3 regions of the Spartinivicinus marinus genome follow, and region 2 is predicted to be linked to each of the others. Evidence: predicted binding sites of a transcription regulator. Region 2 holds the regulator's gene; each other region holds the start of a gene.

Region 1 (3,287 bases), 3.7 Mb from region 2:
ATCTGGTGGAATGATGGTATTGTTAGGCGATTTTGCTGGGCATGGGTTACCCGCGGCCATTGGTGCAATGCCATTAGCAGAAATATTTTATGGCATGATTAATAAAGGTTTTTCCATGCCAGAGGTGTTGGCTGAAATTAATAATAAACTGAAAAAAGTACTACCAGTTTCCAGTTTTTGTTGTGCTGTTATGGTGGATTTAGATTTTACCAGCAAGCTGGTTAAATTATGGATTGGTGGTCTGCCCGATTGTTACTTATACCGCAACTGTACGGGAGAATTTGAAGCGTTGACTTCTCAGCACTTGCCGTTAGGTATTCTTGGTGCTCAAAAATTTAATGCAGAATATCAACTGATTGAAATGGCGAATGATGATCGCTTATTACTGATGAGTGATGGGGTGATTGAAGCACAAGATGAAGCTAAGCAATTTTTTGGGGTAGAACGGCTACAACAAGTGTTTAAGCAAAATAATCAGATTGACAGCCTATTTGAAGAGATTCGCAAATCAGTATTTAGTTTTATTGGTGAACCTACCGATGATTTGACCATGGTTGAAGTAATGATGGTGCCACCGGAAACCTTTGCAGATGAGGATGAAGTCTTTGAGGTATCTGCGGCAAGGGGGGCACAAAACTGGGCAGTCAATTTTGAATTTCGGCCAGAAACCCTCCGCAACTATAACCCGATTCCGTTAGTGCTACATTGTTTGATGGAAATTCCTGGTTTGGGGTTACATAACAGTAAGCTTTATACCATTTTATCTGAGCTTTACTCCAATGCGCTGGAGCATGGCGTATTACAAATGAGCTCGTCATTGAAACATTCCAGCCAAGGATTTACTGAGTATTATGCTGAGCGAGAGAGCCGATTACGGCGGTTGGCTCAGGGTTACATTCGGTTTGCATTAAATCATGTCCCTACTGAGCAAGGAGGCTTTGTTCAGATCAGGGTGGAAGACAGTGGGCCTGGTTTTGACTATCAACAATTACAAAATATGAAAGGTGATCAGCTATTTCATGGCAGAGGTATTAGCTTGTTGCGTTCATTTTGCCAACAAGTGACTTATCTTGGAAAGGGGAATTGTGTTGAAGTGGTATTTTCATGGACAAATGATTAAAGGGACAACTAAAGCCTTTTGTTGTCTCTGGAAAGTGTGTGGCAAAAGGCTATGGGTGAAGTGTTTTGGTGGCAGCCTCTGAGGAGAGGGGGATGATTGAATCACATGTAGACCTAGATGCCATTTTGGAATTGAAAGCCGTAATGGAAGATGAGTTTGCAATGTTAGTTGAAACTTTTATGCGTGACAGTAGTATGCGCATCGAAGGAATGGCCAGTGCTATTGCGGAAAGTGATGCATATCGGTTAAGAGAATTGGCACATAGCATGAAAGGCAGCTGTTTTAACATGGGTATCATGCCGTTAGGTAATATGTGTTTAACCCTTGAGGAAAAGGGTAAAAAGGGAGATATCCGTGGTACTGAAACAGTGTTGGCTGACATTGAACAAGAATACAAACTAGTGGAAGGTTTTTTAAAAAGCACAATTAATTGATATATCCTCTTTAATCTGCTTGGCATAACCATTGCTGTTTCTTAGATAACAACAAAAAGCGGCAATAGTCGTTTGTAAGGGTGTTGGTGGTTAGTCAGTAAAAAATAATCAGTAGTAGCGGTTGTTAGCGAGTTAAGTCGTTAATAAGTAGTTAATAAATAAGTAGTTGGTAAATAGTTAGAGAGTTAAGCAGTGAATACCTTCTTGTTAAATATAGGGGCTTCTGAGCTGAAGCCTGCCACAAGCCAGCAAGAAAAAGCACCGGCTGTTGAGCCTCGTCCAGAGATTGAGCCTGCTGATAAAAAACCTTTTCAGCAAACACTTGATAAGCAGCGGCAACCAGTTGCCGCCACTAAAACCACTACCCAAACGACTGACACTGACAAGCAGACTAAAACTAAAGTAGAAGCCCACGCACCACAAGCATCACAAGAAGTAGAGCCAGAGCACCAGGTTGCTGTTGAAGCAACTGAAGCGTTAGAAGCGTTAATTGCGCCATCAATGCTAGATGAAGCGCTATTACTGACAACTGAGCAACGTAATCAACAGGAAAGTGATCAAGCTGAAATGGACATCAGTACGCTAATGGAAAGCACCCAGCCCAGCACTAAACCTCTTAAAACAGCAGTAGGTGATGAGCAGGAAAGTGATCAATACAATGATCCCAATATGCTACTGGCGGAGTTGAACCCATTCGCAGCGTTAATGAAGCAAGAAGAGGCCGGGGCGCTGCAGTTTCATTGGCAGAATTTGGCCAAAGCTGAGCGAGGCTCTTCTCATCAAGCCATGCCGCATCAGTTGTTAGGAGAAACCCTCGCTGATGTTAAAACCCAGTTACTAGACGGTGGAGAAAACAGTACAGGACTCATGTCTTTACTAAACCCAAGCAAACTCAATAATCAACTAGGATTAATGAGCTTACAGGCGGGTGTCGAGCAGCGTATAGACTTTCCACTTCTCAATGCGGCTACCCATGAAACAGCGCAAAGCCATTTATCACAATTTCCCGCTTTGCAGCTGACAGGCTCAAGTATCAATGCTAATTCGGCTCAGCTTGCTCAACCGTCAGTGGTTGCTTCGCAACTGCCTTTACCGATGCCTCACCCTAATTGGGGACAACAGTTTTCTGATCGAGTGGTTTGGCTAGTTCAGCAAGGGGTTAAAACGGCCCATATTCAATTAGATCCTCCTGACTTGGGAATGGTTGAGGTACGCGTACAGGTGACCCAAGACCAGGCAAATGTACAGTTTACCAGTCACCATGCCAGTGTTCGGGAAAGTATCGAAGCGCAATTGGTTCGGTTAAGGGAAATGTTTGCGCAACAAGGTATTGACTTGGTCAATGTGGATGTTTCTAGCCAGCAATTTGCAGAGTCGAATCGCCAATCAGGATTCCAGGCTGATGCAACTGAAGAGATGGACGAAGAGCAAGATACAACGACCGCTGAGGCTAATGTCGGTGAGCAAGGGGTTGGGTTGGTTGACTACTTTGTTTAATCGACTAAGCAGCCTTTTCTTAATAATTCTAATTCCCACCTAAATGGCTGTCCCGTACTACACTAGGTGTGTTTCTTTATAAAAATCAGTGTTTCACTGTATTAGGCTGTTGAAAAAAAGAGCAAAAAATATCACCAATGCGTGGTATACAATAGCAGTCTACTAGGAAGGGATACCAATTATTGACATGAACAGTGGGCGTGAAACCAACACAGTTAATCGGGTCGTTATTCAAA
Region 2 (3,287 bases):
CATGCTTCTACATGATAGTTGGTTTAGTCCAATCAGATCATGGCAGCGTCTGGATTGATGAACAAGATATCACTCACTTCCCCATGCATGGACGAGCCCAAGCAGGTATTGGCTACTTACCACAAGAAGCCTCTGTTTTTCGTAAGTTAACTGTTACTGAAAACATACTGGCTATCTTAGAAACCCGTAAAGAGCTCAATCGGAAGCAACGCCAAGAAAAACTTAACTCACTACTTGAAGAGTTCAATATCACCCATATAAAAGACAGTAAGGGTATGAGTTTATCTGGTGGAGAGCGCCGCCGGGTAGAAATTGCCAGAGCCTTAGCAACTGAGCCTTCTTTCATCCTACTTGATGAGCCTTTTGCTGGGGTTGACCCAATTTCGGTGAAAGACATTAAAGATATTGTCTGGCACCTGAAAGACCGTGGTATTGGTGTACTGATTACTGATCACCATGTTCGAGAAACACTTGATATTTGCGAGAATGCATACATAGTTAGTGAGGGACACATTATCGCAGAGGGTGATGCCCAAACGGTAATGACCAACCAACAAGTCAAAGAAGTGTACCTCGGACACGACTTTAAAATATAAGACAACTGGCAAGGATACTCATATAATTTTGAGTAGTTCAGTTAAAAAGCCAGTACAAGAAACAACAATAGCAATACTGTAAACAACTGAAATAAACACACAATTGAAATCAATAAATCAATAATAGGTGCAATGGAAACATTCAGTCGCTTGTTCAGCAGCAACTCAGGTAACCGCTTTTGAATTCACTTCCATTGTTGTTGACTTTGCCAAATCAAAACAGGCACGATTGCACTATAAGGTAATTGTTTAGCAATGAAGCCATCCCTGGTTTTGAAAATTGGCCAGCAGCTGACGATGACACCGCAGCTGCAGCAAGCCATAAAATTACTCCAACTATCCACATTGGATTTACAGCAAGAAGTTCAACAGGCGCTTGAATCCAACCCAATGCTTGAGCTGACTGATGAGTCTGATAACAACTCATCAACAAACAGTGATGACAACGATCCTCAGCAGCTCAACAGTTCGGGCCTAAATGGTTCGGACTCCACCAAAAGCCAAGACGACAGCAGTACATCAGAAAGCAGTCATGATGGCTCAGAAGAAACCAGCTGGTCAGAAGAAATTCCCAATGATCTTCCCGTTGATAGCGCCTGGGATGATATCTACCAGACATCTTCAGCCCCTATCAGCTCAGCTCCAGCAGATGATGACGAGTATGACTTCAGCAACCGCAATGGCACCACTGAATCCTTACATAGTCATTTGGATTGGCAGCTTAATTTAACCCCCATGTCAGATAATGACCGTTTGGTAGCAATTGCTATCATTGATGCAATCAATAATGATGGTTATCTCAGTTGTAGCACTGAAGAGATTTGGGAAGGCTTAGATCCAGAATTAGAAATGTCCCTAGAGGAAGTGGAGATAGTCTTAAGGCGCCTCCAACACTTTGATCCCGTTGGTGTTGCTGCAAGAAGCTTGCAGGAATGCTTACAGATTCAGCTATCACACTTACCTGAAGATACTCCTTTTCTTGATAACGCCAGATTGATTGTAGCCAAATACTTAGGTTTGTTGGGTCATCATGACTACAATCAGCTTATGCGTCGTACTAAGCTTAAAGAAGAAGAACTAGCCGAAAGCATTAAATTGATTCAAGCTCTTAACCCAAAACCTGGAGCCGATATCCAGTCATCCGAAACAGAATATGTGATTCCTGATGTATTTGTCAGAAAGCATAATGACCGCTGGTTGGTAGAGCTCAACGCCGAAGCGACGCCGAAGCTGCGCATTAATAACAACTATGCATCACTGGTTAAGCGAGCTGATAGCAGTTCAGATAACACTTACCTGAAAAACCACTTGCAAGAAGCCCGTTGGTTTTTAAAAAGCTTACAAAGCCGCAATGAAACGCTAATGAAAGTTGCGACTCGCATTGTTGAGCATCAGCGAGGTTTTTTAGAGTATGGCGAAGAGGCAATGAAGCCACTAGTCCTTCACGATATCGCTGAAGCAGTCGGTATGCATGAATCTACTATCTCCCGGGTGACTACCCAAAAATTCATGCATACACCACGAGGTATCTTTGAGCTGAAATATTTTTTCTCGAGCCATGTTAGTACTTCATCAGGAGGGGAGTGCTCATCTACGGCTATCCGAGCTATTATTAAAAAATTAGTATCAGTGGAGAACCCTAAAAAACCATTAAGTGACAGCAAAATTGCAAGCTTACTGGAAGAGCAAGGCATCAAAGTGGCAAGACGAACAATTGCCAAGTATCGTGAGTCTCTATCCATCCCGCCTTCTAATGAACGAAAGCGGCTGGTATAAAGTAGATGCATGTGTAAAGGTATAAACAGATTAGCGCTTAACTATGCGTTATATTGACTAGCAACAAGCAATACCAAATCTGCTGGCATTACACTCAGTTCAGTAATGAAGCAGTTGACAATCAGCCTTACAATTCAGTAAAGCTGGTTAACAACCATTAAGTCCTATTAGGAGGTCGTTGCATGCAAGTTAACATCAGTGGTCATCATGTAGAAGTGACTGATGCGTTGCGCCAATATGTCATCAAAAAACTCGATCGCATTGAAAACCATTTTGATAGCATTACTAACGTGCAAATCACCCTAAGTGTTGAGAAACTCCGTCAAAAAGCAGAAGCCAACTTGCACGTAAGGGGTGCTGATATTGCCGCCACAGCAGAATCTGAAGATATGTATGCAGCAATTGACTTACTTAGTGATAAACTAGCCCGACAGCTAAGCAAGCACAAAGAGAAAACCCTGGATCGACTTCAGGGAGCCAGTATTCGTTAAAGTAGTTTATTTATTTAAAAAGCATGAAAATAGAACAATTCCTTCTCCCACAATGCACCCTTACCGGGGTGCAAGGGGGGAGTAAAAAACGTGTTTTACAGCTTATTGCCAACCTATTAGCCGAGTATTCCAGTAATATTGATGCTAACGAGCTATTTGATAACTTAATCAATCGGGAACGGTTAGGTAGCACAGGCTTTGGGAATGGGATTGCCATTCCCCATTGTCGCCTTGAAAGCTGCCACAAACCATTTGCCTGCCTGCTTAAACTGGAAGAAGGCATCGACTTTGATGCAATAGACGGGCACCCTGTGGACGTTATTTTTGCTCTGGTTGTTCCTGCCGAAGCCACTAACGAGCACCTCGCCATCTTACAAGAACTTGCCACTCGATTTGAAAACTCAAGCTACCGCAATAACTTGCG
Region 3 (3,287 bases), 430 kb from region 2:
ATCATTTTTTATCAAACCTTTACTTATCAAAGACAAATTAGGTGGGTTGGTATTCATTGATTCTTGTTTTGGTGATATTTGAATATTTCCACTTTGAAGCCTCATCAGTAGCCATCCAAATAGGCAGGAAAAAACAAAACCTAACACACCAAGCATTGTATGGGCATAATTAGCTAACTGAGGAAGGTTAAGCACTAAATCTAAAGCAACCAAGCTAATAATTCGGAAGATATTGAAACCAACCAAGCAGCAAATAAATAGCACCAAACCAATTAGCCAACTTAAAGAAAGCTTGTTACTCTCTATCCAGGTTAAAAATATATAAAAAATTAACCCCGCCCATAGCCCTTTTAAACCACTACAACTTAAATCGACTATGGCAGCCTTATTTTCAACCAAGATAACCGACTCACTGGTTAATGCAGAGACTCCAAAGCTTGAAAGAAAGTGTTTAGCCATCTCTGCTGAAAATAACCTGAGAGGGAAACCTAAGTAAATATCTAAATAGCCTTCAAAGGGTAGTAATAAAATCAATAATGCAAACGGTAAAAATGCTTTGGCCCAGGATGTAGCTTTTACATAGAATCCTAAAAAGCCATATAGCGTAATCAACATCAAAGTGGCAGAAAAAATATGAATGCCTGTCAATCGCTCATTTAATAAAAAAATCAAGCAACCTACAGTGAATACGACTAATGGCAGTTTTTTAATTTGAAAGCTCAGCGTCAACTGTCGTTTCTTTGCAACAACACTATGTATGACTAAACCAACTAGCAACCCCACACCAATAATATGAAAGCTGTTTTCAGCAGTTTGTATCTGCCCCCAAACCCAAAGTAATGTTGGTTTAAACAAGTAGATGAGGCTAATGGCAACCAGTAACTGGCTAAGAATAAAAGCAGCATTCCATCGAACAGCAGCTACCAATGGGGTCTCAACTAGTTGTTGCTCGACTTGCTGGCAACTTGTAGAAATACACTGTTCAGTTAAACTAGCTTGCATCATCATATACCCTGAATGCCTAATTCAGAATATAAAAAAAACTTATGCAAACATGACGAATGAGATGAGCAATTATCCCGTAGATTATGTGCAGATTATGTGCAACAGAGACACAAAGGGACTTGCTGAGCAGACATTTCCCATAAACCGTATTTTTAATATCTGTCTATTGACTTATCGCAATACTTTTTTATAGTTTTACAACCGCATTAAGTAATATATTAATAAGCTACCTATTAAGAGTAGATTATGTAGTATCAAACCAAGTAAAAGCGAACCAAACCACACTTTCCACTCAAACAAGTTACCAGTTTCTTCATATATTTGCTCATTGTCACAAATCCTATTTTTACAAGACTATTTAATTTAGTACTTATTAATTAGCAACCTATTGTTTAGCCTAAGTTATTTTTTTCTGGCATATATTGTGCTCAAGAGCAGCAGCCTCAAATGACAGTTTTATTATTTCAATATCAATTTTTCATTTAATACACTTTAGGAGTAATCTCCCAATGAATAAATTAACTTTTATTGGTGCTGCTATAAGCTTTGTTATATCCACTCAAGCAATGGCTTTATATATACCCGGCAGTAAAGACATTACAATTAATGATGGCAACTATAGAAACCTATCTTGGGATGGCACCAAATTTTCAAGAAATGGCTGGTATGGTCCTCAAGAAGATAACGAAGTGGAGCCAGGCGCAAGCTCAGGCCCTTCTATCCAAGCTTGGGACCTAGAAGCCTTCTATCAGAAAGGTAATCAGCTAAGTCTTGCTTCAGGTTTTGACTTAGTCAATGGCGCCTACGACCCAGTTCACAGACGTACATTCAAGTCTGGCGATATCTTTTTGAGCACTTCTGGCTCAAAAAGCAACTTCGACTATGTTCTGGATATTAACTGGAATAATTTAAGCTACGATGTGGTTAAACTAACGGCAAATAGTCAGCTAGCTAGCTCCTCTATTTTCGCATCATCTGGGCCTTGGTCTTATCTTTCTGGCGGCACCCAAATTGAATCGGGTACGTTTAACTTGTTAGATTCACTTACTGATGCTGAAACAGGCTTAAGGGGAGGTAAGCATTTTTTAGCAACTGGTTTCGATTTAAGCTTTTTAGGTGAAGATATTGATTTCATTGCTTCATATACAATGCAGTGTGGCAATGACCATATCTTAGGACAAGGTAAAACGACAGTAACCCAAGTACCACTACCAGGCACTTTATCCTTATTGGGTGTAGCTGCACTTGGCTTATTCTGTCGGCGTAAATAATACACTTCATCTAGCTACTTTAAGAATCAAAAGTAAGTTTTGGTCGTAGTGTAGTCACCACTTAGTATTTACTTCTAACACTTGTTACTGGTTAGTTTAAAGCTTTAATCCAACCAGTAACATTAAAATCGTTAAGTGTGATTTCCATAAATACTTCTATCTCACAATACCTAGCATACCGCTTATAATACATTCCAATCATATAATGTACGACATATTATTGTATTGCGTTTCAATTTATATTGATCAAAAAACACACTTCAGTTTCCCCCATAATTTCACTTCGAGAGCCATAAAACTGTGGAATAGTGTTGCAATAAACCTATAACCAAATCTCGAATCTTCTATTCTCAATAAATTTACTCATGTAGCGAATATTAAATGTGACACAAAAAACATTTCAATTTATTAAACGCTCTAAAATACCCCTAAGGATACTTAGCAGGGGGTTATCAACATGCATCAAAATGATTCAGAAACAAAGTGCCCAAAATGTTTTTCAATGGTAAACACACTGGCATTCAAACGCAGTGGATGCCCAAACTGTGACTATGACCACAGAAATTTTGTGAATATCAAAGCTCCTGATTGGGGACTAATTCCTAAAGAAGAGCACTATAATGCAGGCCAGATCTTTAAAAGATAAGAGGCTGCAAAAGTTCATTGGATTTTGGGTAAGCCTTAAAGCGATGCTTTAAGGCCTTTAATTCCTTTCTCAACGCATCTCTTCTTCTCCGTGCTTCTCAACTACACAAGCATAGTTTGCAAGGTATCACCAACCAAATAGAAGTTAAGTTTGATACCTTTAAAGCAAGTACTAACTTCCTATATTTTTACATAACTTACACTACATTGCTGATAGCGTTAAACATCAGCAAGCTAGTTAGCATCTATTTAAACGCTACTAAGGTCTAATATGCTTAGTAGAATAACTCTATATATTTACCCTCCGCCAAGCAGGAGGCATTTCAATCTATGTCTCTGCAAAGCTATTCAATTAAGCATTGAGAG

What was found. The regulator sigma-54, encoded in region 2, starts transcription at its own class of promoters, with help from an activator protein. The targets are predictions, from matches to a motif close to TGGCACNNNNNTTGCTNT.
Region 1: a site for sigma-54 is predicted at 1,575-1,592, ahead of OQE68_RS30980 (flagellar hook-length control protein FliK). Genes of this name have one in related genera too.
Region 3: a site for sigma-54 is predicted at 1,419-1,436, ahead of OQE68_RS07610 (PEP-CTERM sorting domain-containing protein). Genes of this name have one in related genera too.

The regions. Positions count from the first base shown of each region.
Region 1 is NZ_JAPJZK010000001.1:4,941,153-4,944,439, forward strand. Features, by position in the region: gene OQE68_RS22165 (ATP-binding SpoIIE family protein phosphatase) at 1-1,120, shown strand, start outside; gene OQE68_RS22170 (Hpt domain-containing protein) at 1,213-1,554, shown strand; gene OQE68_RS30980 (flagellar hook-length control protein FliK) at 1,747-3,051, shown strand; gene OQE68_RS22180 (hypothetical protein) at 3,239-3,287, shown strand, end outside.
Region 2 is NZ_JAPJZK010000001.1:1,231,790-1,235,076, forward strand. Features, by position in the region: gene lptB (LPS export ABC transporter ATP-binding protein) at 1-596, shown strand, start outside; gene OQE68_RS05810 (RNA polymerase factor sigma-54) at 852-2,372, shown strand; gene hpf (ribosome hibernation-promoting factor, HPF/YfiA family) at 2,555-2,863, shown strand; gene ptsN (PTS IIA-like nitrogen regulatory protein PtsN) at 2,887-3,287, shown strand, end outside.
Region 3 is NZ_JAPJZK010000001.1:1,661,785-1,665,071, forward strand. Features, by position in the region: gene xrtO (exosortase O) at 1-1,008, opposite strand, end outside; gene OQE68_RS07610 (PEP-CTERM sorting domain-containing protein) at 1,515-2,276, shown strand.